DNA from 3 places in the Nocardiopsis moroccensis genome. Region 1 is predicted to be linked to each of the others. Evidence: predicted binding sites of a transcription regulator. Region 1 holds the regulator's gene; each other region holds the start of a gene.
What was found. Region 1 encodes LexA, which represses DNA repair genes until DNA is damaged. Its sites were predicted from a motif close to TCGAACANNTGTTCGA; they were not measured.
Positions count from the first base shown of each region.

Region 1 (9,891 bases):
TAGACGGCCAGGGCCTTGAGGCCCAGGCGCCAGCCCTCGTGGTAGATGTGCTCGAAGTCGGCGACCGTGGCCTCCTCGGGCACGTTCACCGTCTTGGAGATGGCCCCGGACAGGAAGGGCTGCACCGCGGCCATCATGCGCACGTGGCCCATGGGCTGGATGTAGCGGCGCCCCATCGCGCAGTCGAACACCTCGTAGTGTTCGGGCCGCAGGGTCGGTGCGTCCTCGACGTGCCCGTTCTCCGCGACGTACTCGACGATCGCCTCGATCTGCTCGTCCTGGTAGCCCAGGTTGCCCAGTGCCCGCGGGATGGCCCGGTTGACGATCTGCATGGATCCGCCGCCGACCAGCTTCTTGTACTTGACCAGCGAGAAGTCCGGTTCGATCCCGGTGGTGTCGCAGTCGAGCATGAATCCGATCGTCCCCGTGGGCGCGAGGAGGCTGGCCTGGGCGTTGCGCCAGCCATGGCGCTCACCGACCTTGAGGCACTCGGCCCACTCGACGGTGGCGGCGGCGTGGATCGGCTTCTCCAGTGCGCCGACGGTACGCAGGTCGTCGTTGGCCGCGGCGTGCTTGCGCATCACGCGCTTGTGGGCCTTCTCGTTGCGCGCGTACCCCTCGTAGGGGCCGACGACCCCGGCCAGTTCGGCGCTGCGGCGGTAGGCGGTACCGGTCATCAGCGAGGTGACCGCGGCGGCGACCGCGCGGCCCCCGTCGGAGTCGTAGGCGTGGCCGGTGGCCATGAGCAGGGCGCCCAGGTTCGCGTAGCCGATGCCCAGCTGGCGGTAGGCGCGGGTGGTCTCGCCGATGCTCTCGGTCGGGAAGTCGGCGAAGGTGATGGAGATGTCCATCGCCGTGATGACCAGCTCGGTGAGCCTGGTGAAGTTCTCGACGTCGAAGGTGTCGTCCTCGCGCAGGAACTTCAGCAGGTTGATCGAGGCGAGGTTGCAGGAGGAGTCGTCCAGGGACAGATACTCCGAGCAGTTCGCGACGACCGTGCCGCCAACGATGTAGGAGTGGTTGCGCGGCTCGGTGAGGTTGTAGGTCGTCTCGAAGCCCCGGGACTCGCGTGAGATCAGGCGGACGGTCGTCCGTGTGTTGTAGGTCCGTCGGTGGTCCAGGGCCCCGCCCAGTTTCTCGCGCTTGCTCTCCAGGGAGAAGCTGATCAGGGCGGAGTAGTCCAGCATGGACGCAGAGGAGATGCGCAGGTCGTAGAACGGCCCGTCACTGCCGTAGGTGGCGGTCGTGCCGTCCTTGCGTGTATAGGTGAACGTGTCCGGCCTGTTCTGGCTCGTCCGGTAGATACGGCTCGCGATCCCGAACGGCGCCAGGAGCTCCTGCACGTCCTGGACCAACTGCTCGGATCGGCTTCCCAGACCGACGTAGCGGGTGCCGTTCACCTGCTGGTCCACCGCGCACCCGTCGGCGTCGAACAACCCCTGCAGGAAGTCCAGCACGGTCTCCTCTGAAGCCTCGAACATCGCGGGCGGCACGGTCTTGCCGGCGGCGTGCGCACCGAGTCCGAGGGCCTGGACGAACGCGACCATCGCCCGCCGGGTGACCCTGAGCTGCTGGGTCCCGTTGGGCTGCACGCTCGGCTTGCTGCGGTGCCCGGTGAGGCGCTCGATCAGGGCTTGGTGCCGGGGCAGGACCTCGGCCTGTTCCTCGGCCGTCCCGTAGACGGTCACGGCCTTGGTGTCGCTGACCGAACCGTCTCCGACCAGCCAGCCCAGGTAATGGGCCAGGTCCGGGTCCTCGTCCCACTTGTTCGGCAGGTTCAGTTCCCGCACCCCGGACCGGGCCGCGGCCTGACGGGCCGCGTCCAGGGCCGCGGCCGGGATCTCCTGGGTCGGGTTGGACCTGGGGGCGTACTGGAAGGAGCGGACGACCTGGTCCTCCTGCGTCAGATCCTCAGCGTGGACCCAGCCGCGGTTCCCCGTCCACACGCGGTGGCCCGGCGTGCAGCGCAGGACGGAGCCGTCCGAGAACCGCAGTTCGAGGACCTCGTTGGTGCCGGTGACCATGTACTGGGTGGGAACGGTGGCCACCACCGCGTCCCCCGGGTCCTCCTGCGCCGTGACGTCGTTGGTGTACACCGCGAAGGTCTCACCCTGCGCCGCCCTGCGGACGAGGTCACCGATGGGAACGTGTCCCCGGTCGGTCAACACCTTCTGGTCAGCGGGAAAGCATGGGTTGCTTGCGCTGATTCGCCCGGTTTCGGGATTGGTGTGCCAGTCCTGGATGGCGCCGTCGTACTGGATGCCCGGGTCCGCGCACTCCCAGGCGGCCCTGGCCATGCGGTGGAAGAGGTCCTTGGCGTCGACGGTGGCGATGACCTCACCGGTGGTGCGGGAGGTCAGGCCGAACTCGGAGCCGGTGTCGACGGCGCGCATGAAGGCGTCGGAGACCCGGACGGAGTTGTTGGCGTTCTGGTACTGGACGCTGAACATGTCGTCGCCGCCGAGGTCCACGTCGAAACCGGCGTCGCGCAGGGCACGGATCTTGTGCTCCTCGCGGGACTTGGTCTCGACGAAGTCCTCGATGTCGGGGTGGTCGACGTCCAGCACGACCATCTTGGCCGCCCGGCGGGTGGCGCCGCCGGACTTGATGGTCCCGGCCGAGGCATCGGCACCGCGCATGAAGGAGACGGGCCCGGAGGCGTTGCCGCCGGAGGAGAGCAGCTCCTTGGAGGAACGGATGCGGGACAGGTTCACACCCGCGCCGGAGCCGCCCTTGAAGATGAGCCCCTCCTCCTTGTACCAGTCGAGGATCGACTCCATGCTGTCGTCGACGGAGAGGATGAAGCACGCGCTGACCTGGGCCCTGGCCGAGGTTCCGACGTTGAACCAGACCGGTGAGTTGAAGCTGAAGAACTGGTGGGCCAGGGCGTACTTCAGTTCGTGGTCGAAGACCTCGGCGTCCTCCTCGGAGGCGAAGTAGCCGTGGGCGCGCCCGGTCTCGGTGTAGACCCCGACGACGCGGTCGATGAGCTGCTTGAGGCTCCACTCGCGCTCGGGGGTGCCGACGGCGCCGCGGAAGTACTTGCTGGCCACGATCTGGGTGGCGTTCACCGACCAGGAGGCGGGGAACTCGACACCGCGCTGCTCGAAGTTGACGGTGCCGTCACGCCAGTTGGTCATGACGACGTCGCGGCGTTCCCATTCGAGGGTGTCGTAGGGGTGCGTGTCCGCGGTCGTGAAGACCCGCTTCACCTTCAGGCCCTTGCGCGGGCCCTTTCCCTTGCGTCCCGTGGGACCGCTCGTGGTTTCCGTCATGGCGGCGACTCCCCGAAGTGCTGTTCGTGCGCGGACCTGCGGTGACCGCGCGGGTGTCCTTGCTGTCGCTGCGACCCCGGACGGTTCGGTGAACGTCCGGTCCGTCAGGGGGCGGTGTCGGCCGTGGGCCTGGCCGCCCGCGAGTCGTCCTCGTCCTCGCGGTCCCTGCGCAGGCTCGCGATCTCGGCCTCGAAGTCGGCCAGGCTCTCGAAGCCCCGGTAGACGCTGGCGAAGTGCAGGTAGGCGACCTCGTCCAGGTCCCGCATCGGCCCGAGGATGGCCAGGCCGATCTCGTGGGCCGGCACCTCGGCCACCCCTCTGCCGCGGATCTCCTCCTCGACCTGCTGGCCGAGTTTGGCGAGGGCGTCCTCGGAGACGGGACGGCCCTGGCAGGCCCGGCGCACCCCGGCGATGATCTTGGTACGGCTGAAGGGTTCGGTGACCCCGGAACGCTTGGCCACCATCAGCAGGACGGTCTCCTGGGTGGTGAAACGGCGTTCGCAGACGGGGCAGGACCGGCGGCGGCGGATGGCCGCACCGTCATCGGTGGACCTGCTGTCGATCACCCGGGTGTCCGGATGGCGACAGAACGGACAATGCATCCCGGTTCACCTGGCTTCCCTCTACCCGACCAACAACCCTCAAGGTCTACTTAACCACAATTTCTGGACCACGACCCCCTGGGCGACACCAGATGTTGTGGTCGAACCTAGAGGCCTGCCGGAATGCCCGCAACCTTGGCGGCGGCGTGTCCGGTGAAGGGGCCGCTTCCGGACGGCGGGGCGGCGCACGGGTTCCCGGCGCGGGCGGGGGCGGAAGGGGCGGCACCGGCCGCCGACCCCAAGGATAAGGGCGTCGGAGCAGGAGGTTCCCCGACGCCACACCCCGGTACGGCACGGGCTCCCCCGGCACCGGTCCCACCTGCTGTCGGCGGCGGGAACCACCGCGGACACGAGACGAACCCCATACCCGGATCGGCCCGCCCGGACCGGTTCCGCGAACCTCTTCCCGCATTCGGGGGACAACGACGGGTGAACACGTGTACACACATAAGCGAAGGCCATCAGAAACGGGTCGTGAAAACACAATGAGATATCCACACGTCCTCGAACGCTTGTTTGATATCACCGTGTGCAACGACTAATGTTGACCTTGATTTCACGCCGGTTTCGCCGTCACGTGGACCACCAGGTCGGCGCGGTCGCGGGCCGGTACTGGCCAGACGATCAGGCCCTGACCGAACCGAACGCCGAGGAGGCCCGGCCGTGCCGGAGGAGAATCCCGGAGCCGTGGGCTCCGGACCCACCACCGTTCTTTCGCCTGTGGGTGACACGGGTACTGCCACGCCCGAAGCCCCCAAACTCACCGCACGCCAGCAGAGTGTTCTGCACTGCATCCAGCGGTACGTCCGGGACCACGGTTACCCGCCGTCCATCCGGGAGATCGGGGACTCGGTCGGCCTGTCCAGCCCGTCCAGCGTCGCGCACCAGCTCAAGGTGCTCCAGCGCAAGGGCTACCTGTACCGCGACCAGAACCGACCGCGCGCGGTGGAACTGCGCACGCCGGGCCGCGACTCCGCGCAGGCCGTGCCTGCGGAGGAGCTCGCCGCCGGCCCCGCACGGGCCGCCTCGGTCCCGCTGGTCGGACGGATCGCCGCCGGCGGCCCGATCCTGGCGGAGGAGGCGGTCGAGGACATCCTCGCCCTGCCCCGCCAACTGGTCGGCGAGGGCCGGCTCTTCATGCTCACCGTGGTCGGCGACTCGATGATCGACGCCGCCATCACCGATGGTGACCTGGTGGTGATCCGTCAACAGCAGGACGCCGAGAACGGGGACATCGTCGCGGCGCTGCTGGACGACGAGGCGACCGTGAAGGTGCTGCACCGCGAACCGGACGGGCACGTCTGGCTGATGCCGCGCAACGACGCCTACGAGCCCATCAGGGGCGACGAGGCCACCGTCCTCGGCAAGGTCGTCACGGTCATGCGCCGGGTCTGATCCCTCTCCGACTCCCGGCCACGTCGGGGGCGGCCAGCGGGCCGATACGCTGAGGGCGTGTCGACACCTGCTTCCGCCCCCGCGCTCTCCCGGCGCACCGGCCGCCCCCGCACCGCGCTGGCCGCGGTGCTGGTCACCGGTGCTCTGATCGCCACCTCCTGCACCCCCGCCGACGACGACGGGCCGGCCCTGCCCGGCGCGGTCGGGCACGAGCGGGAGGTCTCCTTCCACGGGGGCGGGTTCACCGTGCCCGGCACCTTCACCGCTCCCGCCCACACCGGTGACGAGGCCGTCCCCGGGGTGCTCCTCGTCTCCGGCAGCGGCCCCACCGACCGGGACGGCAACAGCCAGACCCGTCCCGAAGCCGACACCAACCTCAACCTCGCCCGGGTCCTGAGCGGAGCGGGCGCGGCCTCCCTGCGCTACGACAAGTTCGGCAGCGGGGACCCCGCCGACATGGACGAGGCGGAGCTGGAGGCCCTGGAACGCCCGGTGGACCCGCTGGTCTACGACCAGCAGATGGCCGCCGCCTACGAGGAACTGCTCGCCCAGCCCGAGGTGGACCCCGAGCGCACGGTCATCCTGGGCCACAGCGAGGGCGCCCTGTTCGCCCTGCGCGCCCACGAGGTCCTCGACGCCGAACCCGCCCTCGTGCTGGCCGCCCCGCCCGGCACCCGCATGCTCGACCTCATCGACCGGCAGCTGACCGAACAGGTCCGTACCGGTGAGGCCCGTGGCGCGGTGGGCACGGCGGGGGCCGTCCAGATGCTCTCCGACACCCGGGCGGCCCGGGCAGCGATCCGCGACGGCCGGGAACTGCCCCCGGGGGACGCCACCGGTCTGTTCAGTCCGGAGAACGAGGACTACCTCGCCTGGATCGACTCCTTCGACCCGGTGGAGCTGGCCTCGGACCTGCCGTCCCGGACCCCGGTCCTGGTTCTGTGGGGTGAGGAGGACGCCCAGGTGACCGGCGAGGAGGTGGACCGGCTCATGACCGGTCTGAGCGACGCCGAGCGGGTGGACCTGCCCGGGGTGGACCACGTCCTGCGCGAATACGACGACTCGCCGGGGGCCGCGGCTCCCGACGCCGACCGGCCCTTCTCATCCGAGGTCGCCCCGGTGGTCGAGGAGTTCCTCGACGGGCTGTGAAGTCTCCCCCGCGTGAACGCGGGGGCTTCCAGCTCAGGGTTTCCCATGCGGGTCGCCCTTCCGCTTCGGTTGACGCTTCGCGGGCCGTTGTCGGCCTCCACGTCCTGCCACGCCTCTTCCTTGCGCGGGTTCTCGAAGCGCCGCCTGTCGGGCGGCGTGGTCGATGTTGTGGGCGGCGTTGGTGTCGGCGTTCCCGACCCATCCGCAGGTGGGGTTCTGGCAGACGAAGGACGCTCGGCTCTTGCGGTTCCTCACATCCGAGAACCCGCACCGGTGGCACCTTGGGAGGTGTGCGGGGCGGGGACGACAACCACACGGCCGCCGCGTTCGGTGGTCTTATAGAGCAGTTGGGCGTGGAGCTGGTGCCATGCCTCGCCCTGAATGGACCGGTTCAATCCGGCCTTTTGGGCGACGTTGCGTCCGGGGTTGTCGACGGTGCCGCGCGCGGAGCGGGTCATCCCGGCGACGTTGAGGTCTTCCAACCCGATGAGACTGTAGGCGTCGGCGATGGCGCGGGTGGTCTGATGCTGCCAGTGCGACCTGCGCCGCGCGAAGCGGGCTCGCAGGGAAGCGATTTTGTCATAGGTGGCCGTGAGCCGGTTACTGGTCCTCTCACCCGGCTTTCTGGCCCGGCGCCGGCGTGCGGCCTTGCGCTCCAGGCGGCGGAGGCGTTCGGTTTCCTTGGGGCGCTCCCACGGGGTGTGGGTGTGGTGGGTGCCGTCCGACAGGGCGAGGGCCACCGCGATGCCTCGGTCGATACCGACGGTGGGGCCGGGGTGGGGTACGGGGTGGGGCTGGTCCCAGTGGGTGCGCAGCACGATGTGCCATCCGTTGGCCTCCCGCACCAGACGGGCGCCGGTCACGGTAACACCTGTTGGGCGGCTTGAGCGGGCAGAGCGGCAAGGAAGCCGATGTCCTTGCGGGCCTGTTTGATCACCTCGTCGGCGTCCTTCAAGGACACCCGCCGGTTCTCCGAGCCCATGGTCCACCACTCATGCAACAGGTTCCACAGGGCGCGGGCGGCGTGCGCCTGCCCGTCCAGCACCTGGACCTGTTCAGGGGTCGGGTACAGGCGGTGCTTGATACCGCGCTGGATCTCCACGTCCACCCACTTTACCCAACTCTCTTGGGTAAAGCTTACCCTACGCTGTTGGGTATGGAGTACTTGACGACCAAGGAAGCCGCTGAACTGCTCGGAGTGTCTGAGCGGACGGTCTACTACTACGCTCGGGACTACGACGACTTCCCCGAGCCGGACCGCTTCGGTCGCACCCTCATGTGGCAGGGCGATCCACTGGAGGAATGGCGCCACAGACACCCCCTCAAGGAGCAACGCGATTCACCCCCGGCCTGAAGGCCGGGGCACTCTCGCTGACCTCCGGTGGTCGACCGCTCCCCTCCGCCGGCGGACCGCGCCGGCGCTACCGGCCGTGTCCGGCGGGAGCCCGCCCCGGAAGAGGCCGGGCGCGCCTCACTCGGGTTCGGGCAGCTGGTCGACGACGGCGCGCGCGAGGCGTTCGGCCTCCTCCGCGGCGAGGTCGCCGTCGACCGAGTCAACGGCGTCGTAGTCGGTGGCGGCCGTGTAGCAGGACTCCAGGTACAGGTTGGAGACCCGCACGGCGACGCATCCGACCTCGAAGGCGCCCTCCTCGACCCAGGTGAGGGCCTCGTCGCCCAGACCCTCGACCGGCTGGGGGTCGCTGCGCTCCGCGGTGGCGCTCATGGTCTCCGCGGCGGTCTTCTCGCCGCCCTCGACCGGTGCGGCGATCAGGACGAGGGTGGCGGCGGCCGGAACGGACTCCCCAGCTCCCTCGGGGGTGGCCCATCGGCACTGCCAGCCCGTCCCGAAGGAGTCCTGGACGGTGCCGACGGTCTCCTCGATCTCGGTCTCGTAGCCGGGCACGAGTTCAGCCAGGACCTCCGTCTCCCCGATCTCGCACTCGGGTGCCGCCTCGAAGTCGCCGTTCTCCACACCGTTGTGCAGGAGGTACCAGCCGAGCCAACCGGCGAGACCCAGCACGGCCAGGACGAGGACGGCGAGGAGGGCGATGGCCAGGCCCCGGCTCTGCGGTGGGACAGCCCCGGGGTCCTCGGGGGTGGGGCCGCCGGGAAGAGCCGCGCTCACAGCGCCTCCCCGAGCAGGTCGGCGAAGGCCACGGTGGTCTCGCGTGCCTCCTCGAAGGGGACGGGATCACCGTCGGCGACCCCGCTGTAGGAGACGCGGACGAGGAGGTTGTCGGTGCGGAAGGCGAGTTCGGCGGTGCCCGGGACCTGTCCGCGCCACACCTGGCCCTCGGTCCCGGCTCCCAGGACGACCTCTTCGCCGCGCGGGGGGACCACGGCCGCCTGCGCACGGGAGGCCGACTCCTCGCCGGTGACGGCGGGTTCGGCGGAGGCGTCGGTGAAGCGGGCGGACAGGTTGACGCGCAGGACGCCCTGCCCCCCGTCGGTCCGCCCGGCCGAGGTCCACACGCACACCGTGCTCTCACCGCCCGGCAGGGGACCGTTCCCGGCCGACTCCAGGACGGCCTCGGGCAGGGCCTGGGCGACCGCTTCCTCGGGGACCACACCGCACTCGGGCGCCGCGGTGTGGGCGTCGTCGTCCCGTGGCTGGTCGGGGTCGTCCCCGGCGAACCGGAGTCCTCCCGCCACCGCGACGGCGGAAACCACCGCCGCACCCGTACCGATGATCACAGCCCGCACCCAGGGTCGGAGTCCACCCGTCGCAGAGCCCACCCGGCCACCGCCTCCCAGTCAGTTGTCACGCCAACGGTAGGGGGCGGTGGCCGCGGTCGCGACCACCGCCCCGCGAGAGGTGTCAGCCGACGACGATGTTCACCAGCTTGGGCGCCCGGACGACGACCTTGCGGACCGTCTTGTCCCCGATGAAGCTCTGGGCCTTCTCCGAGGCCAGGGCCAGGCGCTCCAGCTCGGCGGGATCGATGTCGGGGGCCACGGACAGCTTGTCGCGGACCTTGCTCTGGACCTGGACCACGCAGGTCACGGACTCCTGGACCAACAGCGCGGGGTCGGCCTGGGGCCAGTTCCCGACGGCGACGCTGCCGGTGTGGCCCAGCTTCTCCCAGCCCTCCTCCGCCACGTAGGGCGCGAACAGCGACAGGGCGACGGCCACGAACTCGGCGGCCTCGCGGACGGCCGGGTCGGCGGCGCCGGGACCGGAGTCGATGGCCTTGCGCACGGCCGAGACCAACTCCATGCAGCGGGCGATGGCGACGTTGAAGCGCTTGTCCTCGACCAGAGCGGTGATCTGCTCGATGCTGCGGTGGGTGACGCGGCGCAGTTCGGTGTCCCCGGCGGCCGGGTCGGTGCCGGGGGCGCTGGCCGCACCGGCCTCGTTCATCGCCCGGTAGGCGCGGTTGAGGAACTTCTGCGCGGCGACCACGGACACGTCCGCCCAGTCGACGTCCTCCTCCGGCGGGGAGGCGAACAGCATGGTCAGGCGGACCGCG
Region 1 covers NZ_CP199747.1:3,074,007-3,083,897, forward strand. The annotation lists gene ACUKCB_RS13685 (vitamin B12-dependent ribonucleotide reductase) at 1-3,275, opposite strand, end outside; gene nrdR (transcriptional regulator NrdR) at 3,380-3,877, opposite strand; gene lexA (transcriptional repressor LexA) at 4,565-5,272, shown strand; gene ACUKCB_RS13700 (alpha/beta hydrolase family protein) at 5,330-6,421, shown strand; gene ACUKCB_RS13705 (hypothetical protein) at 6,455-6,676, opposite strand; gene ACUKCB_RS13710 (RNA-guided endonuclease InsQ/TnpB family protein) at 6,673-7,284, opposite strand; gene ACUKCB_RS13715 (helix-turn-helix domain-containing protein) at 7,281-7,523, opposite strand; gene ACUKCB_RS13720 (helix-turn-helix transcriptional regulator) at 7,578-7,775, shown strand; gene ACUKCB_RS13725 (hypothetical protein) at 7,893-8,546, opposite strand; gene ACUKCB_RS13730 (hypothetical protein) at 8,543-9,115, opposite strand; gene leuS (leucine--tRNA ligase) at 9,240-9,891, opposite strand, start outside.

Region 2 (9,891 bases), 2.7 Mb from region 1:
CGACCAACGCCTGTACCTGCTCGAACGCGGAGCCAGGGAACCGGTCCCGCTGACTCCGGAGCCCGCCTCGGCAGGGGCGCTGCGCTACGCCGACCCGACGCCGGGCCCCGACGGCAAACAGCTGTTGTGCGTGCGTGAACAGCACGCCGACGGCGCCGTCCGCCGCTCGATCGTGTCGGTCCCCCTCTCCGGGCGGGGGGCCGAGGACCCGGAGGCGGTCCAGGAGCTGGTCTCGGGCGCCCACTTCTACGCCGCCCCGGCCCTCTCCCCCGACGGGACCCGCCTGGCGTACGTGCGGTGGAACCATCCGCGGATGCCCTGGGACGGCACCGAACTGCGGGTCGGCGAACTGACCGCGGCCGGACTGACCGGGGAGTACACGCTCAAGGGCGGGGTCGACGAGTCCGTGCTCTCCCCCGTCTGGGCCGACGAGGACACCCTGTACGTGGCCTCGGACTGGCCCGGCTTCTGGAACCTCTACCAGGTCGGGCTGAGGGGCCCGGCGATCGCCCTCTACCCGGCCGAGGAGGAGTTCCACAGTCCCCCGTGGCGGCTGGGGGACCGCTGCTTCCGCGTGCTGGACTCGGGCAGGATCGTGGCCCTGCACGGTGACACCGGGTTGCGGCCGAGCGTGTACGACCCCGACACCCTGGACCTGGAACCGGTCGCCACGGAACTGACCTCCTGGTCCCACCTCGACTCCGACGGAACCAGCGTGGTGGCGATCGCCGCCTCGGCCGACACCGCCGGATGCGTGGTGCGGCTGGACCCGCTGCGCCGCACCGTCGAGGTGCTCCGGCGGTCCGTGGAGGAGCCACCGGACCCCGCCTACCTGCCCGTACCCCGGGCGGTGACACTCCCGGGCCGCTACGGGGCGACGGTGCACGCCAACGTGTACCCGCCCACCAACCCCGACGTCTCCTCCGACGGGCCCGCACCGTACGTGGTGTGGGCGCACGGCGGGCCGGTGAGCCACTCCCCGCGCGAACTGGACCTGGTCAAGGCCTACTTCACCAGCCGCGGTATCGGCGTGGTGGACGTCGACTACGGCGGCTCCACGGGGTACGGCCGCTCCTACCGCAAGCGTCTGCACAAGGAGTGGGGCGCGGTGGACGTGGAGGACTGCACGGCCGCGGCCCGGGCCCTGGTGGAACAGGGGCTGGCCGACCCCGAACGGCTGGCCGTCCGCGGCCCGAGCGCGGGCGGCCTCACCGCCCTGCTGGCGCTCACCGGGGACACCTTCGCCTGCGGGGTGTCCTACTTCGGGGTGGCCGACATGCTGGGTCTGGTCGAGACCACCCACGACTTCGAGTCACGGTTCCTGGACACCCTGGTGGGCTCGCTGCCGGGCTTCGTGGAGACCTACCGGGAGCGGTCCCCGATCAACCGGACCGGCGAGATCGACGTCCCGGTGCTGCTGCTACAGGGTTCGGACGACAAGGTGGTCACCCCGGACCAGGCCTTCCGGATGGCGACCGCGCTCGGTGAGCGGAGTGTGCCGTACGCGCTGCTGGAGTTCGAGGGCGAGGCGCACGGCTTCCGCGGTGAGGAGGCACGGCTGCGTTCCCTGGAGGCCGAACTGGCCTTCTACGCCGGGGTGTTCGGTTTCGAGCCCGACGTGGCGCCGCTGGAACTCACCACCACGCCGCCCAAGCCCCGTCCCGCCGCGGAGGAGGACGACCTCCCCGTGGCCGAGCAACTGCCCGAGGTCACCCCGGAGGCCGGTGTGACCGCTGGTACCGGCGAACCGGTGCTCCGCAAACCCGCCGAGCAGGAGTGAGTGCTCCCTCTCCGAAGGCCGGAGTGCCCGCCGCTGCCGTGCGAGCTGCGGGGCCTGCTGTCCCAGGCTTCCCCGCGGGCGGGTTCCGCTGTTCTCCGCCTCCGCGACGAAGGTACGGGTGTCGGCGAAGAGGAGACCGGCGACCCGCCACGGCTCAGAGTTCGGGGTCGGGCAGGTCGGCTTCGAGGCCTTCCTGTTCGAGTTCCTCGCGGACGATCCGGTAGGAGAGCCCGCCGGGGTAGCCCTTGCGGCCGAGCACGCCCAGGGCGCGGCGGATCCGGGCCTCCTTGTCCTTGTTCCGGCTGCCCCTCAGGCTCTTGCGGGCCAGGGCCCGGGCGGCGTCCTGCTCGTCCTCGTCACTGACCTCGGCGACCGCCTCGCGGACGGTCTCCTCCTCGATCCCGCGGGTGCGCAGCTCCTGCGTCAGGGCACGCCGGGACAGGTGGCGGCTGTACTGCCGGGAGCTGACCCAGCCCCGCGCGAAGGCGGCGTCATCGATCAGTCCGACCTCGTCGAGGCCGTTGAGGACCGCGTCCACCACCTCGTCCGGGTACTCCCTGCGGTGCAGGGAGCGTTCCAGCTGGGCGCGGGTGCGCGGAGAGTGGGTGAGCATCCGCAGCACCAGGTTCCTGGCCTTGTTCTCCAGCTTCTCCCCGCTGGGCGGGGGCTCCTCTCCGGGCGGGGTCTGCCCGCCCGGAGGGGTTTCCTCGTCGGCGCTCACCGGGGCGGCCTCGGCCTCTCCGGTGCGGTCAGGAGACCGGCGCCGCTCACGCATCCGGGTCGGCGGCCTTGGTGGTCCTGGCGGTGGCCCGCTTGGCGGGGGCCTTGGCCTCCTCGGCCTTGGCGCCCTTGGCCGGGTCGGCCCCGGTCTCGTCCTTGGCGCTACCGGAGGCGCTGTCGTCGCCCGATCCGGGGATGCCCAGCTTCTCCTTGATCTTCTTCTCGATCTCCTGGGACACGTCGACGTTCTCGCGCAGGAAGTTGCGCGCGTTCTCCTTGCCCTGGCCGAGCTGGGTGCCGTCATAGGTGTACCAGGCACCGGACTTGCGCACGATGGCGTGTTCGACGCCCAGGTCGATGAGGCTGCCCTCGCGGGAGACGCCGACGCCGTACAGGATGTCGAACTCGGCCTGCTTGAAGGGCGGCGCGACCTTGTTCTTGACGACCTTGACGCGGGTGCGGTTGCCGACCGCGTCGGTACCGTCCTTGAGCGTCTCGATACGGCGCACGTCCAGCCGGACCGAGGCGTAGAACTTCAGCGCCTTGCCGCCGGTGGTGGTCTCGGGAGACCCGAACATGACGCCGACTTTTTCACGAAGCTGGTTGATGAAGATCGCGGTGGTTCCGGTGGTGTGCAGGGCACCGGCGATCTTGCGCAGCGCCTGCGACATGAGCCGGGCCTGGAGGCCGACGTGACTGTCGCCCATCTCGCCCTCGATCTCGGCGCGGGGCACCAGGGCCGCCACGGAGTCGATCACGATGATGGAGACGGCGCCCGAACGGATGAGCATGTCGACGATCTCCAGCGCCTGCTCACCGGTGTCCGGCTGGGACAGGAGGAGGTTGTCGGTGTCGACGCCGATCTTCTTGGCGTACTCGGGGTCGAGCGCGTGTTCGGCGTCCACGAAGGCGGCGATACCGCCCATCTTCTGGGCGCTGGCCACCGCGTGCAGGGCGACGGTCGTCTTACCGGAGGACTCCGGGCCGTACACCTCGACGACCCGGCCCTTGGGCAGGCCGCCGATACCCAGGGCGACGTCCAGGGCGATGGCGCCGGTGGGGATCGCCTCGATCGGCGGGCGGTCGTCGTCGCCGAGGCGCATGACGGAGCCCTTGCCGAACTGCCGCTCGATCTGCGCGAGCGCTGTTTCGAGAGCCTTGTCTCGGTCTCCTGATGCCACGGGATTCCCCTGTTGGGTTGATGCCTTTTTCTTCATGGTGCGCACGACGCTACGCGGTCGGTACGACAATCGCGACGCTCGACGTCCGCCTGCTCAAACCCCAGACTACCCGAACTCATGTTCGAAGTCCGGCACAAGCCCCGGCCGTGTCGGTTTTTCCGTGCCGACGGCCCCGCGGAGGTCAGCGGGCGGAGGCCGGCAGGTCGAACGCGTCACACACCGCCCGCCACACCTCCTTGGGCCCGATGCCGTCGGCGAGCGCCTGGTTGACCGTCCGGGAGCCGAGCCCCTCGATGACGTGGTCCTTGGCGAGGCTGGCCGTGTAGACCTCGCCGAACTGGGCGTGCATGTTGTTCCAGAAAGCAGTGAGTCTCATCGGCCCCAGTATGGGCGACCGGGCCGACCTCCGTGGACTTGTCCACAGGACGGATTCCCCGGGACCGGGGCCGACCTCCCCGCGCCCGTCCCCTTCGCGGCCCCGCCCCGGGTGTCCTGCCCCGATCTGTCGGGCCCCTTGGGCAGACTGGCCGGATGAACGGTGTGACCGACCCCCTCGAACCCTTCGGATCGGCGACCCGGGCCTGGTTCGGCCAGGCCTTTCCCACGGGCCCCACCGCGGCCCAGGCCGAGGCCTGGGAAGCGGTCTCGGCCGGCCTCGACACCCTCGTCGTCGCTCCGACCGGGTCCGGCAAGACCCTGTCGGCCTTCCTCTGGTCCCTGGACCGGCTCACCCGCGCCCCCGTCCCCCAGGACCGTTCGAAGCGCTGCCGTGTCCTGTACGTGTCACCGCTCAAGGCCCTGGCCGTGGACGTGGAGCGCAACCTCCGCCAGCCGCTGGCGGGGATCGCGGACACCGCCCGGGCCCACGGCGAGGACCTGAGCCCCGTCACCGTGGGCGTGCGCACCGGCGACACCCCCGCCCGGGAGCGGCGCAGGACGGCCACGCACCCGCCGGACGTCCTCATCACCACACCCGAATCGCTCTTCCTGGTCCTGACCTCCAAGGCCAGGGAGGGCCTGTCCGGAGTGGAGACCGTCATCGTCGACGAGGTGCACGCCCTGGCCGGGACCAAACGCGGCGCGCACCTGGCCCTGAGCCTGGAACGCCTGGAGGCCCTGCTGGGGCGCCCGGCCCAGCGGATCGGCCTGTCCGCGACCGTGCGCCCCAGGCGGACCGTAGCCGAGTACCTGGGCGGCGCGCGCGGCGGTGCCGCGGTCGTCGCGCCGCCGGACGCCCCGCGCATGGAGCTGCGGGTCCAGGCCCCGGTCCCGGACCTGGAGGAGCCGGGCAGTGCGCCCGCAACCGCCGCGGGGATCCCGCCGGACCCCCGCGCGGGCAACACCATGGGCCGGGGTTCGGTGTGGCCGCACGTGGAGCGCCGGGTGCTGGACCTGGTCGAGGAGCACCGCTCCACCATCGTGTTCACCAACGGCCGCCGCACCGCGGAGAAGCTGTGCGCCCGCCTCAACGACCTGCACGCCGAACGCACCGGCGGTGTCCTACCCGCCGAGGAGAGGGCCGCCCAGGCCATCGGCCAGTCCGAGCAGAGCCGCGGAGCGGCTGCCGTGGTGGCCCGCGCCCACCACGGGTCGATGTCCAAGGCCGAGCGGGCGCTCATCGAGGACGACCTGAAGGCGGGGCGGCTACGGTGCGTGGTGGCCACCTCCAGCCTGGAACTGGGTGTGGACATGGGTGCGGTGGACCTGGTGGTGCAGGTGGCCGCGCCCCCGTCGGTGGCCGGCGGCCTGCAGCGGGTCGGGCGGGCCGGGCACCGGGTGGGCGAGATCTCCCGCGGGGTCTTCCTGCCGCAGTACCGGGGCGACCTGCTGGCGACCGCGGTGGTGACCGAACGTATGCGCGCGGGCGGGATCGAGCGGTTGGAGCTGCCGCGCAACCCTCTGGACGTGCTGTCCCAACAGGTCGTGGCGATGGTGGCGATGGACGACTGGCAGGTGCCGGAGCTGGCGGCGCTGGTGCGGCGGGCGGCGCCGTTCGCGGACCTGTCCGACTCGGTGCTGGAGTCGGTGCTGGACATGCTGTCGGGGCGCTACCCCTCGGACGAGTTCGCCGAGCTGCGTCCGCGCCTGGTGTGGGACCGGGAGGGGGACGTGCTCCGGGCCCGGCCGGGCGCCCAACGGCTGGCGGTGATCAGTGGGGGCACCATCCCGGACCGGGGGCTGTACGGGGTGCACCTGGCCTCGGACCGGGGCGGCAGGGCCCCCACGCGGGTCGGTGAGCTGGACGAGGAGATGGTGTACGAGTCCCGGGTGGGCGATGTGTTCGTGCTGGGTTCGTCCTCGTGGCGGATCGAGGCGATCACCGCCGACCGGGTGATGGTCTCCCCCGCGCCGGGGCGGCCCGGGCGGATGCCGTTCTGGAAGGCGGACGCGCTCGGTCGGCCCGCCGAGCTGGGCCGAGCCGTGGGTGCGATGACCCGCGAGCTGGCCGCCCGCGACCGGGAGGGGGCCCGGAAGGTGGCCGCAGCTGCGGGGTTGGACGAATGGGCGGCCGACAACCTGGTGGAGTACGTGGCCGAGCAACGGGAGGCTACCGGGAGTGTGCCGGACGACCGCACGGTGGTGATCGAGCGGTTCCGCGACCAGGTGGGCGACTGGCGGGCGGTGGTGCACTCACCGCTGGGCGCCCGGGTGCACGCGCCCTGGGCGCTGGCCGTCGCGAGGCGGATGCGCGAGCGGTTCGGAGTGGACGCGCAGGTGGTGCACGGTGATGACGGGCTCGTGCTGCGCCTTCCGGACCTGGGGGCGGACGGGTTCGGCGGGGCCGGCGAGCTGACCGGTCTGGTGTCGCTGGACCCGGAGACGGTGGAGGAGCTGGTCACCGACGAACTCACCGGCTCGGCGCTGTTCGCGTCCCGGTTCCGGGAGTGCGCGGCACGGGCGCTGCTACTGCCCCGTCAGCGACCGGACCGGCGGATGCCGTTGTGGCAGCAGCGGTTGCGGTCCCAGCACCTGCTGTCGGTGGCGGGCCGGTACGGGTCGTTCCCCATCGTGTTGGAGACGGTGCGCGAGTGCCTGCGCGACGTGTTCGACGTGCCCGCGCTGGCGGGGGTGCTCACCGACGTGCGGGCGCGGCGGATCCGGGTGGTGGAGGTCGAGACCCGGCAGGCGTCGCCGTTCGCCCGGTCGCTGTTGATGGAGTACACGGCGGCGTTCCTGTACGAGGGCGACGCCCCGGCCGCCGAGCTGCGGGCGCAGGCACTGACCCTGGACCCGTCGCTGCTGGCCGACCTGTTGGGCGGTGCGGACCTGCGGGAGCTCCTCGATCCCGGGGTGGTGGAGCGTACCGGTGCCCTGTTGCAGCGTCTGGACGCCCCGGTCCGGGACCTGGAGGGCACCGCGGACCTGCTGCGGGAGATGGGGCCGCTGTCCGAGGGGGAGGCGGCCGAACGGGGGGTCGAGTCGGCGTGGCTGGCGGAGCTGGAGGATGCGGGACGCGCGGTGCGGATGCGGGTCGCCGGTGCCGAGCGGTGGTGTGCGGTGGAGGATGTGGCGCGGTTGCGGGACGCCCTGGGTGCCGAGCCGCCGCCCGGGGTGCCGGAGGTGTTCCTGGAGCCGGTGGACTCCCCCGTGCTCGACCTGGTGTCCCGGTACGCGCGTACGCACGGGCCGTTCACCTCGGCTGAGGCGGCTGAGCGCCTGGGGCTGTCCCCGGAGTCGGTGGAGGGCTCGCTGCGGGAGCTGTCCCGGTCGGGCAGGGTGGCGCGGGGCGGTTTCCGCCCCGGCGGCTCGGGCACCGAGTGGTGCGACGAGGGCGTGCTGCGCCGGTTGCGGCGGGGGTCCGTCGCTCGGCTGCGGCAGGAGGTGGAGCCGGTCGAACCCCGTGCGCTGGCCCGGTTCGCGCCGTTGTGGCAGCGGGCTGTTCCCGGTGCGCGGCTGAGCGGACCGGACGCGGTCTTCGGGGCCGTGGACTCGTTGCGGGGCGCCCCATTGGTGGCCTCCTGCCTGGAGTCCCTGGTGCTGCCCGCCCGGGTCGAGGGGTACACCCCGGCGTCCCTGGACGCGCTCACCCAGGCCGGTGAGGTCGTGTGGGCCGGGACCGGAGGACTGCCGGGCGGGGACGGCTGGGTGGTGCTGGTTCCGGCGGAAGAGGCGTCCCTGTTGCTGCCCGTCCCCCTCGCCCTCGAGGAGGGCACGCTCGCGAGCACTGCTCTGGGGGTGCTGCGGGAGGGGGGCGCTCTGTTCTTCCGGGACGTCGCCGACCGGGTCGCCCGCGCCCTGGGCGGCGCGGTGGTCTCCGACGCCGACCTGGTGGCGGCTGTGTGGGAGTTGGTGTGGGCCGGGTGCGTCACCAACGACACCCTGGCCCCGCTGCGCGCGATGCTGGGCGCGGGGAGTGTTCCGCGGCGGTCACCCTCCCGGGTGCGGCGGCGGCCGGCTCTGCCCACCCGCTCGGGACCGCCCACGGCGGCGGGCCGCTGGTCCGTGCTTCCCGAACCCGAGCCGGATCCCACCCGGCGTGTCCTGGCCCGGGTGGAGGCCGGGCTCGAACGCGGCGGGATCCTGCTCAGGGGTCAGCAGGGGCGGGGGATGTCCCAGGAGGAGTACCGGGTGCTGCGGTCGATGGAGGAGGCCGGGCAGGTCCGGCGGGGCTACTTCGTGGAGGGGCTCGGCGGGGCGCAGTTCGCGTTGCCCGGGGCGGTGGACCGGCTCCGGTCCCTGGCCGGTGAGGGGGCCGAGGGCTCGCGTGCCCCGGTGGTGCTGGCCGCGACGGACCCCGCGAACCCCTTCGGTGCGGCACTGGCCTGGCCCGCGGGGGCGCCGGGGGCGGATCCGGCGCACCGGCCGGGTCGGACGGCGGGTGCGCTGGTGGTGATCGACGGCGGGCGGCTCACGCTGTACCTGGGCCGGGGCGGTCGGTCGGTGCTGACCTTCGGGTCGCCCCCTGAGCTGCTGGAGCGGGCCGCCCGCGCGGTGGCGGAGCTGGTCATGGCCGGGTCGGTGGATTCGCTGACCGTGGAGCGCGCCGACGGCGCGGAGGTCTTCGGTACCCCGGTGGACACCGCCCTGGTCGCCGCCGGTTTCCACGTGACACCGCGGGGGTTGCGGCTGCGCCGCTGACCGGAGGGCGATCCCCGCGCCCGCCGGGGCCGCCGGGGGGTCGGAAAACCCCTGGCCGGTCCGGTGCGGCCGCAGCATGATGGGGTCCGGAGCAGGACGTGCACGGTAGGAGGGAGAGCGGTGGTGCCGAGGATCCGCCGGATGGAAGCGAAGGACGTGGACGGGGTGGTGGAGGTGTCCCTGGCCGCGGACACGCTCTTCGCCGAGGCGGGGTTGGAGCTGCCACCGGACGATCCCCGGGAGATGCTCGACCGGGCGGAGCGGGTGCTGGTGGCGGTGGAAGGCACGGATGTGGTGGGCCTGGCCGCGACGGTCACACTTGACGGGGACGCCCATCTGGAACAGCTCGCCGTGCACCCCGGGTACGGGCGGCGCGGGGTCGGCGGGGCGCTGCTGGAGGCGGTCTGCGTCGGTGCGGCGGGGAGCGGGCGTACCCGGGTGAGCCTGACCACCTTCCGTGACCTGCCCTGGAACGCGCCCTGGTACGAACGCAGGGGTTTCACGGTGCTCCCCCGGCCGGAGTGGGGGCCGGAGCTGGCCCGACAGTGGGAGGAGGAGGAACGGGCCGGGATCCTGGTCCGCCCCCGGGTCGTGATGGTCCGGGACCTGGTGCCCTCCCCCTGACCTCCCGCCGGCCGGGCTGCCCGGTTCGGAAGGTTTGGGAGAATGGACGCATGGTCCCCACTGATCCCGCGGAACCCCCGGAACCCGCGGAGAACCCCTCCCCTCCCTCCCCGTGGAGGTGCGTCGGCCGCTACGAACTCATGGGCGAGCTGGGCAGCGGTGCGATGGGCACGGTGTGGCGTGCCCGCGACACCCGGTTGGACCGGGAGGTGGCGGTCAAGGAGGTCCATCTGCCGCACGACATGCCGCCCCGCGAACGCGAGCGGGCCCGGGCGAGGATGGTGCGCGAGGCGCAGGCGGCGGCCCGTGTCTCCCACCCCTCGGTGGTGACCGTGCACGACGTGCTGGAGGCGGACGGGGTCCCGTTCATCGTCATGGAGTTGTTGGAGGGTGAGTCGCTGCGCGAGCGGCTGAAGCGTTCGGGGCCGTTGGCGGAGGCCGAGGTGGAACGGATCGCCCGGCCGTTGCTGGGCGCGTTGTGGGCGGCACACCGGGCCGGGGTGATCC
Region 2 covers NZ_CP199747.1:366,612-376,502, reverse strand. The annotation lists gene ACUKCB_RS01505 (S9 family peptidase) at 1-1,780, shown strand, start outside; gene ACUKCB_RS01500 (regulatory protein RecX) at 1,935-2,555, opposite strand; gene recA (recombinase RecA) at 2,548-3,681, opposite strand; gene ACUKCB_RS01490 (DUF3046 domain-containing protein) at 3,863-4,057, opposite strand; gene ACUKCB_RS01485 (ATP-dependent helicase) at 4,213-8,760, shown strand; gene ACUKCB_RS01480 (GNAT family N-acetyltransferase) at 8,902-9,384, shown strand; gene ACUKCB_RS01475 (serine/threonine-protein kinase) at 9,435-9,891, shown strand, end outside.
Region 2: recA (recombinase RecA) is a predicted target of LexA. The motif match lies at 3,791-3,806, and genes of this name have one in related genera.

Region 3 (9,891 bases), 470 kb from region 1:
CCCCTGGTGGACGACGTCGACCCCGAGGTCCTCACCCGGGTCCGTGACGGGGAACGTCTCCGGCTCCAGGGGGCCACCCTCTACCGGGGCGGGGAGGTCGTGGCCAGCGGTGTCCGGCAGGACAAGGACACGGTGGGCGCCGCCATGGCCGAGGCCCGTGCCGGGCTCGCCACCCAGCTGGAGGCCTTCGCGGCCAACACCATGGCCTACCTCCAGCGTGAACGCGACCTCCTCCTGGACGGCGTCGGCATCCCGGTGATCGGGACCGCGGTGGAGGGCCGCCACGTCCTCATCGTGGTGCGCGGTTACCACTACCGGGAGGACATCGCCGCGCTCAGGCCCTACATCCGCGAGTTCAGACCGGTCATCGTCGCGGTGGACGGGGGAGCCGACGCGGTGATGGAGGCCGGATACCGGCCCGACATCATCGTCGGCGACTTCGACTCGGTCTCCGACAGGGCGCTGAGCAGCGGTGCCGAACTCGTGGTGCACGCCTACCGCGACGGCCGGGCCCCGGGGCTGCGACGGCTGACCGACCTGGGCCACGAGGCCGTGGTGTTCCCCGCGACCGGCACCAGCGAGGACGTGGCGATGATGCTCGCCGACGGTTCGGGCGCCAGCCTCATCGTGGCCGTGGGCACCCACGCCACCCTTGAGGAGTTCCTCGACAAGGGCCGCTCGGGCATGGCCAGCACCTTCCTCACCCGGTTGCGGGTCGGCGGCAAGCTGGTGGACGCCAAGGGGGTGAGCCGCCTCTACCGGTCCCGTATCTCTCCGTGGGCGCTGCTCGGCCTGGTGGCCGCCTGCCTGCTCACCATCCTGGTCGCCGCCTACAGCTCACCGGCCGGGCAGGTCTATCTCACCTTTCTCGCGGCGCGCTGGGACGCGTTCGTCTACTGGATGACGGGGCTGTTCACGTGATCGACTTCCGCTATCACCTCGTGTCCATCGTCGCGGTCTTCCTCGCGCTGACCGTCGGGCTCGTCCTGGGCACCACGATGCTCCAGGACCCGCTGCTCAACACGCTGCAGTCCGAGACCGCGGACCTGCGCGGACAGAGCGAGGAACTGCGCGCCGAACGCGATGACTCCGAGCTGCGCAACGCCGGCGCCGACCAGCTGGCCGACGCCGTGGCCGGGGACGTCCTGGAGGACCGGCTGCTCGGCCGGGACGTGGTCCTGGTCGCGGCCCCCGGGGCCGACGAGGATCTCGTGCGCGCCCTGGGAGGGCGTGTCGAGGAGGCGGGTGGAGGGGTCGTGGGGCAGCTCGTGTTCGAGGAGGCGTTCCTGGACCGCGCCGGCTCCGCCTTCGTCGACGAGCTCGCCCTCCAGGTCTGGCCCGGTTCCGAGGAGCTCTCCGGCAGCCCCTACGACAAGGCCGGGGTCGTGCTGGGCCGGGCGCTGGCCGCCGGGGACGGCGGCGACGGGGACAGCGAGGACGCCGAGGAATCCCGGGACGACGAGGCCACCGGGGGCGACGAGGAGGACAGGCAGGACACGGAGGACCGGGACGACGCCGAGGACGGCGGGCAGCGGGACTCGGGCCAGGACGCGGAGGCGGTACTGTCGGCCTTCGCCGAGGGCGGTCTGCTCTCGGTCGAGGGTTCCGTGGCCCGCTCGGCCGACACCGTGGTCGTGGTCGCCCCGGACGCTCCCCCCGAGAACGGTGCGGAGGAAGCCGGCACCGCCCTGACCAGTCTCACCACGGCCCTGCACGAGGAGGTCGGGCCCGTCGTCCTGGCCGGGAACGCCGCCTCGGGCCGGGACGGCGGACTCATCGCCCGGGCCCGGGCACAGGAACCGCCCTTCGCCACGGTGGACGTGGCCGGGCGGCCCGCCGGCGACCTGGTCGTGGTGCTCGCCCTGGCCGAGTCCCTCACCGGATCGGGCGCCGCCTACGGCATCGGTGAGGGTGTTTCCGGTTACCTCCCCGACCCGCTCCCCGGGCCCGTCGAGCGTTCGGTGGCCGACGGCGAGGGGCAGGACCCGTCCGGCGACGGGGACGGGGCCCGCCGGGCCGCGCCCGGGAGCGGGGAGTGAACCCCGTGCGAGAGCCCCACGCCTTGCTCCGGGCCGGCCAGGGGCTGGCCGGGGCGGCACTCGGCGCCCTGGCCGCCCGCTCCGCCTACCGACTGCTGACCCGGTCCCGGGACGCCCGGTCTTCCGGGGCCGCCGGCGATCCCGACCGTCCGCAGACCTGGCAGCGCACCAACTTCCGCGGCCGTACCGTCACCCTCCAGGAGGGACCCGCCCTGGCCTCGGGGGTGTGCGCGGCCTGTGCGCTCTCCCCGGGGTTGACCCCGCGCGTGCGCGCGGCCGTGGTCCTGGCCGCCGCCGGTTCCGCCGCTTTCGGCGCCTACGACGACCTCGCCGGGTCCGCGCGGGCCAGGGGGTTGCGCGGCCACCTGGGTGCCCTGTCCCGGGGGGAGGTCACCACGGGGGCGGTCAAGATGGCGGGTATCGGTGCGACGGGTCTGGCCTGCGCGTTCATGCTGCGCAGGGGGCCGTGGGACACACTGGCGGACGGGGCCCTGATCGCGGCCGGCGCCAACCTGGTGAACCTCTTCGACCTGCGCCCCGGGCGCGCGGTGAAGTTCGCCCTGCTCGCTGCGGCGCCCGCCCTGGCCTCACCGGCCGCACCCCTGGTCGGTCCCGTACTGGGGGCCGCGCTCGCCCTGCTGCCCGACGACCTCGCCGAACGCTCCATGCTCGGCGACGCCGGGGCCAACGCGCTGGGCGCCGCCCTGGGGGCGGCCGCCGTGGCCCGGGCCCCACGGCCCGTTCGGCTGGCCCTGCTCGGCGGGGTGGTCGGGCTGACCCTGGCCAGTGAGCGCACGAGCTTCTCCCGGGTGATCGACGGCGTTCCCGTCCTGCGCCGTCTGGACCGGTGGGGCAGGACCGTACCGGAGGAGTCCGCCGGGGGCGGGCCGAGGCGTGTACGGCGGGTGGTCCGGCGCAGGGCAGGGGCCGAGCCGGAGCCGGCACCCGGGTGACCCGGGGGGTCGCCACGGCGGCGGCGCTCATCGCGGTGGTCACCGTGGGCGCCCGGCTGGCCGGGTTCGGCCGTACGGTCGTCTTCTCGCAGACCGTCGGCGACACCTGTCTGGGCACCGCCTACGTCACCGCGAACCAGCTTCCCGCGGTGCTGTTCGAGATCGTCATCGGCGGCGCCCTGACCGCGATGGTGGTGCCGGTCCTGGCCGCCGCGGTCGAGCGCGGCGACCGGGAGCAGGTCCACCGCACCGCCTCGGCGCTGGTCACCTGGGTGCTGTTGCTGTCCTTGCCGCTGGCCGCCCTGCTGGCTTTGGTCTCGGTTCCGGCGATGACCCTGATGCTGGGCGCGGGCACCGGCTGCCAGGGCCGGGCCCTGGTGGGGCTGGCCGCGCGCATGCTGGTGGTGTTCGCCCCGCAGATCGTCTTCTACGGGTTGGCGGCGGTGCTGTACGGGGTGCTCCAGTCACACCGCCGGTTCCTGGGGCCGGCCCTGGCACCGCTGGTCTCCAGCCTCGTGGTCATCACCGTCTACCTGGTGTTCGTGCCGCTGGGCGCCGACCACCGCCAGGACATCGACGCCCTGCCGCTGTCCGCCGAGCTCACGCTCTCCCTCGGCACCACCGCAGGGGTGGCCGCGCTCTTCCTCACCGTTCTGGGACCCGCCCGGGGGCTGCGGATCCGGCTGCGCCCCCGGTTCACCTTCCCGCCGGGGGTGGGGGAGCGGGTGCGGTCCCTGGCCGCGGCCTCCCTGCTGCCCCTGGTGGCGATGCAGGTGTGTCTGCTGCTCTCGGTGGCCCTGGCCAACTGGGGCGGGGGAGCGGGCGCGGCCGTCCTCTACAGCTACGCCTGGGCACTGTTCACCCTGCCCTACGGGGTGATCGCGGTGCCCATCGCGACCAGTGCGTTCACCGCGCTGGCGGTCGCCGACGCCGAGCAGGACCGGGCCGGGTTCGCCCGGTTGCTGTCGGTGAGCGCGCGGGCCGGAGTGGTGGTCACGGCCGGGGTCGGTACGGCTCTGGCCGCGGCTGCGGGCCCGCTCGCCGCGGTCTTCGCGCAACTCGATCCGCTGCCGTTGGAGCGGGCACTGCTCGCCTACGCTCCGGGGGTGGTGGGCTTCGCTCTGCTGGCCCTGCTGAGCCGGGCGCTGTACGCCTCCCATCACGGGCGGAGCGCCGCCGCCGCCCAGGTCGTGGGCTGGCTCGCGGTGATGGTGTGCGCCTCTGCCCTGGTCTGGGTACTGCCTGCGGGGTGGGCCGTCGCGGGGCTGGGTACGGCGACCACGGTCGGGCTCACCCTGGCCGCGGTCCTGTTGTGCGCGGGGGTGGTCCGTGCCCACGGCCGTGACTGCCTGGCCGGGCTGGGGCGGTCCCTGGTCGCCGCGGTCCTGGCCGGTGGTGTCGGCTGGGTGGTGGGGCGAGCGGCCGCCTCGGGGCTGGCGGACCTCGCGCGGGTCCGGGGGGTCTGGGGGTCGGTGCTGGCCGCTGCTGGAACGGGTGCGGTGGCGCTGGTGGTCTTCGGCGCGGTCGCGGCCGCGGTGGACCGCGGTGCGTGGGCCGTGGTGGCTGACCGGGTTCGGAACGTACGTGAACGTAGGAGGGGGACACGGTGAACGGCAGGGTCGCGTTGGTCGTCGGGACCGTCAGCGGAGGGGTGGGCCGCCATGTCCGCTCGTTGGGGGAGGGGCTGCTGCGGCGGGGCTTCCAGGTGGCGGTGGTCGGACCGGCCTCGGCCGAGCGGGAGTTCGGGTTCTCGGAGGCGGGGATGCGTTTCGCGCCGGTGCAGATCGGTTCCTCGCCCTCCGTGGGGGACGCCGGGGCGGTGCTGCGACTGCGGGCCCTGCTGCGCGGGGCCGACGTGGTGCACGCGCACGGGTTGCGGGCCGGTGCGGTGTGCGCGTTGGCGGGTGCCGGTCCGCTGGTGGTGACCGCGCACAACGCCCCGCCGGTGGCCCCGGGGCCGATGGGCGCGGTCTACCCGGTGCTGGAGCGGATCGTGGCGCGTCGGGCGCGGGTGGTCCTGGGGGTCTCCGGTGACCTGGTGCGTCGTCTGCGCCGGGCGGGTGCGCGGGACGCCCGGATGGCGGTGGTGGCGGCTCCGGAGACGGGCCGGCCGTTGAAGGGAAGGGAGGCCACCCGGGCGGACCTGGCGGTGGAGCCGGACCGCCCGCTGCTGCTGACGGTGGCGCGGCTCGCGGAGCAGAAGGGCCTGGGAATGCTGCTGGAGGCGGCTCCGGCGATCGCCGACCGCGTCCCCGAACCCGTGGTGGCGATCGCGGGGGACGGCCCGCTGTGGGGGGAGTTGCACGACACCGCGGCCGAGATGGACGTGGACGTGCGGATGCTGGGGCACCGCGGCGACGTCGCGGACCTGTTGGCCGCGGCGGACGTGTTCTGCCTCACGAGTTGGTGGGAGGGTCCCTCCCTGGTGATCATGGAGGCGCTCCGGGCCGGGTTGCCGGTGGTCGCCACCAGGGTGGGCGGGATCCCCGACCTGTACGCGGACACGGTTCTGATGGTGCCGCCCGGCGACGCCGGTGCGTTCGCGGCCGAGGTGGGCCGGGTGCTGGACGACCCCGCCCTGGCCGCCGACCTGCGGGCGCGGTCACGGGAGGCGGCCCGGGGGCTGCCCGCGGAGGAGGACGCGGTGGAGGCCGCGTGCTCGGTGTACAAGGCGGTGGCGCGCGGGTGAGCGGGTCCGGTGCGGGCCGTCCGTCCCCCGCGGAGGACGTCGGACGGTGTCCGGAGGGTGTGCGGGACCTGTCCTCGCGGTGTGGTGGCCACCGCCGCGCGGGTGACTTCCACAGAGAGGTTTTCGGTGGCATGCTGAGGAACGGCTCGGATGGCGTAGCCTGTTCTGGTGCGCTTCATGCGCCTGCTTCACCACGTGAGGGGAGTATCCCTGTCGCGGCGGTGCCGTCATCACGGAGTACAACGGCGTGCTCCCGGTTCCGTCGGTTCACACCGTTTCGGTGTGAACGGGAGAGACCTCCGGTTTACCGTCGTGCGTGCAAAACGCTCGCGCGCACCAACCGGAGGAGAGTCCGTCCGTGAACGTTCCCCTGTGGGTCTGGGCTGCCACGATCGCTGCCATGGTTCTGATCCTGGCGCTGGATCTGGTGATCGTCGACCATCCTTGGAGCAAGACCAAGGGTCCCAAGGAGTTCGGGATGAAGCAGGCCGCCTGGTGGGCGGTCTTCTACATCGGCATCGCCGTGTTGTTCGGCTTCGGGGTGATGTACTTCGGCGGTGTGACCTCGGGCGCCGAGTACTTCGCCGGGTTCGTCACCGAGAAGAGCCTGAGCATCGACAACCTCTTCGTGTTCTATCTCCTGATGACCGCCTTCGCGGTTCCCAAGAAGTACCAGCACGAGGTCCTGCTCGTCGGCGTCGTCATCGCGATCGTCATGCGCGGTATCTTCATCGTCCTGGGCGCCCAGGTCATCAACGCCTGGAGCGAGGTCTTCTACCTCTTCGGCGTCTTCCTCATCTACACCGGGTACAAGATCGTCCGGGACCACCTGAAGGGTGACGAGGAGGACAAGGACTTCACGCAGACGCCGGTCGTGCGCATGGTCAAGCGGTTCTGGCCGGTGACCGACGACTACCACGGCGCCCACCTGACCGTGAGGCTCGACGGCCGCCGCCACGTGACCCCGATGTTGTTGGTGATCGTCGCTATCGGCGTCATCGACCTGGTCTTCGCGGTCGACTCCATCCCGGCCATCTTCGGTCTGACCCAGGACGCCTACATCGTCTTCACCGCCAACGCCTTCGCCCTGATGGGGCTGCGCCAGCTGTACTTCCTGCTGGCCGGTCTGATGGACCGCCTGGCCTACATCAGCTGGGGCCTGTCGGCGATCATGGTGTTCATCGGTGTGAAGATGATCCTGCACGCCCTGCACGAGAACGGTGTGCACGTCGTGGACATCGGTATCGGCGCCTCGCTGACCGTCATCCTCGGCATCATGACCGTCACCATCATCGGCAGCCTGGTCAAGTCCCGTTCCGCCGGTCCGGGGCGCTCGGGATCCGGTGGCGAGCGGGACGAGCGGGACGCGACGGCCGACCGCTCCTGAACCCGGGCCGCCCGGCCCGCGGTGCGAGCCGGGCGGGCGCGGGGGATTGTGGAAACCCGCCTCCTTCGAACGTCTGTTCGCCTATAGTGGTGGTGTCCTGGCGCCTGAGCGCCATGGGCACCACCACTTCTGCGTGGTGGAAGAAACCGTCATGGGCGATCGTTAGTCTTGTCGGGTGGGGAGGAACGTCGTCCTCCCCGTCCCTTCAGCGGCCCGGTTCCGGGGCCGCCGCGGCCCCGGGGGGCCGGCGACCGCCGTACCGCGAATCCGCACACGGGTCAGCCGACGTCACGCGACGTGGTCCACGTCCTGTGCTTCAGAGCCGAAGGATGTCTCACTCGATGGTCGAACAACTCGTGGTCCGTGGAGCACGGGAGCACAACCTCAAGGACGTGTCCCTGGACCTGCCGCGCGACTCCATGATCGTGTTCACCGGCCTGTCCGGTTCGGGCAAGTCGTCGCTCGCCTTCGACACGATCTTCGCCGAGGGGCAGCGCCGCTACGTCGAGTCCCTGTCGGCGTACGCCCGCCAGTTCCTCGGGCAGATGGACAAACCCGAGGTCGACTTCATCGAGGGGCTCTCGCCCGCGGTGTCCATCGACCAGAAGTCGACCAGCCGCAACCCCAGGTCCACGGTCGGCACCATCACCGAGGTCTACGACTACCTGCGCCTGCTCTGGGCCCGCGTGGGCGTTCCGCACTGTCCGGAGTGCCGCCGCGAGATCGCCCGGCAGACGCCGCAGCAGATCGTCGACCGGGTCATGGAGATGACCGAGGGCACCCGCTTCCAGGTGCTCGCGCCCGTCGTGCGCGGCCGTAAGGGGGAGTACGTCGAACTCTTCAAGGACCTGCAGTCCAAGGGCTACACCCGCGCCGTGGTCGACGGTCGGGCGGTCCGGTTGGACGAGGCGCCCAAGCTCGGCCGCTACGACAAGCACGACATCGCCGTGGTCGTCGACCGGCTCAGCGTCAAGCCCGGCTCCCACGGGCGGCTCACCGACTCGGTCGAGACCGCGCTCAAGCTTGCCGGCGGCACCATCGTCCTGGACTTCGTGGACCTGGCAGCCGACGACCCCGAGCGCGAGAAGGTCTTCTCCGAGCACCTGTACTGCCCCTACGACGACCTCTCCTTCGAACAGCTCGAACCGCGCTCCTTCTCCTTCAACGCCCCCTACGGCGCCTGCGACGACTGCTCGGGTCTGGGCACCCGGATGGAGGTCGACGCCGAACTGCTGGTCCCCGACCCCGAGAGGACCCTGGCCGAGGGTGCCATCGCTCCCTGGTCGAGCGGGCCCAACGGTGGCTACTGGGAACGCATCCTCAAGGCCCTGGGCGAGGCCGTGGGCTTCGACACCGACACCCCCTGGGAGCGGCTGCCGCGCCGCGCGCGCAAGGCGATCCTGGAGGGGCACGACACCCAGGTCCACGTCAGTTACCGCAACCGGTACGGGCGCAGCCGTTCCTACTACACCGAGTTCGAGGGTGTGGTGCCCTGGGTCAAGCGCCGCCACTCCGAGGTGGAGAGCGACCACACCCGGGAGCGGCTCGAGGGCTACATGCGCTCGGTGCCCTGCCCGACCTGTGACGGCACCCGCCTCAAGCCGGTCGTGCTCGCGGTGACGGTGGGCGGCAAGTCCATCGCCGAGGTGGCCTCGATGGCGCTCAGCGAGAGCGCGGCCTTCCTGGCCGACCTCCGGCTCTCCGACCGCGACATGGTCATCGCCGCGCAGGTGCTCAAGGAGATCAACGCCCGACTCGGTTTCCTGCTCGACGTCGGGCTCGACTACCTCAGCCTGGCCCGGTCCTCCGGTTCGCTCTCCGGCGGCGAGGCCCAGCGCATCCGGTTGGCCACCCAGATCGGCTCCGGGCTGGTGGGTGTCCTGTACGTCCTGGACGAGCCCTCCATCGGCCTGCACCAGCGCGACAACGCCCGGCTCCTGGAGACCCTCCAGCGGCTGCGCGACATCGGCAACATGCTCATCGTGGTCGAGCACGACGAGGACACCATCCGCGCCGCCGACTGGGTCGTGGACATCGGCCCCGGCGCCGGTGAACACGGCGGACACGTCGTGGTCTCGGGCATCGTCGACGAGCTGCTCACCTCGACCGACTCGCTGACCGGTGACTACCTCGCCGGGCGCCGGGTCATCGAACTGCCCTCGGTACGGCGGCCGCTGACCCGGGGTCACGAGCTCGTGGTCCGGGGCGCGCGGGAGAACAACCTCCACGGCATCGACGTGTCCTTCCCGCTGGGTGTGTTCACCGCGGTCACCGGTGTGTCCGGCTCGGGGAAGTCCACGCTGGTCAACGAGATCCTGTACAAGGCCCTGGCCAAGGAGCTCAACGGCGCGCGCAGCGTGCCCGGCCGCCACCTGAGGGTCAACGGCATGAACAAGGTCGACAAGGTGGTGCACGTCGACCAGAGCCCGATCGGCCGTACTCCGCGCTCCAACCCGGCGACCTACTCCGGTGTCTTCGACCACGTGCGCAAGCTGTTCGCGCAGACCACCGACGCCAAGACGCGCGGCTACCAGCCGGGCCGGTTCTCCTTCAACGTCAAGGGCGGCCGCTGCGAGGCCTGCTCCGGTGACGGCACGCTCCGCATCGAGATGCAGTTCCTGCCCGACGTGTACGTGCCCTGCGAGGTCTGCCACGGGGCCCGGTACAACCGGGAGACCCTCCAGGTGAAGTACAAGGGCAAGAACATCTCCGAGGTGCTCGACATGCCCATCTCGGAGGCCCTGGAGTTCTTCGAGCCGGTCAACGCGATCCGCCGCCACCTGCAGACCCTGGCCGACGTGGGGCTGGGGTACGTGCGGCTGG
Region 3 covers NZ_CP199747.1:2,602,021-2,611,911, reverse strand. The annotation lists gene steA (putative cytokinetic ring protein SteA) at 1-921, shown strand, start outside; gene ACUKCB_RS11590 (copper transporter) at 918-2,039, shown strand; gene ACUKCB_RS11585 (hypothetical protein) at 2,045-2,992, shown strand; gene murJ (murein biosynthesis integral membrane protein MurJ) at 2,989-4,602, shown strand; gene ACUKCB_RS11575 (glycosyltransferase family 4 protein) at 4,599-5,681, shown strand; gene ACUKCB_RS11570 (TerC family protein) at 6,040-7,068, shown strand; gene uvrA (excinuclease ABC subunit UvrA) at 7,410-9,891, shown strand, end outside.
Region 3: uvrA (excinuclease ABC subunit UvrA) is a predicted target of LexA. The motif match lies at 7,134-7,149, and genes of this name have one in related genera.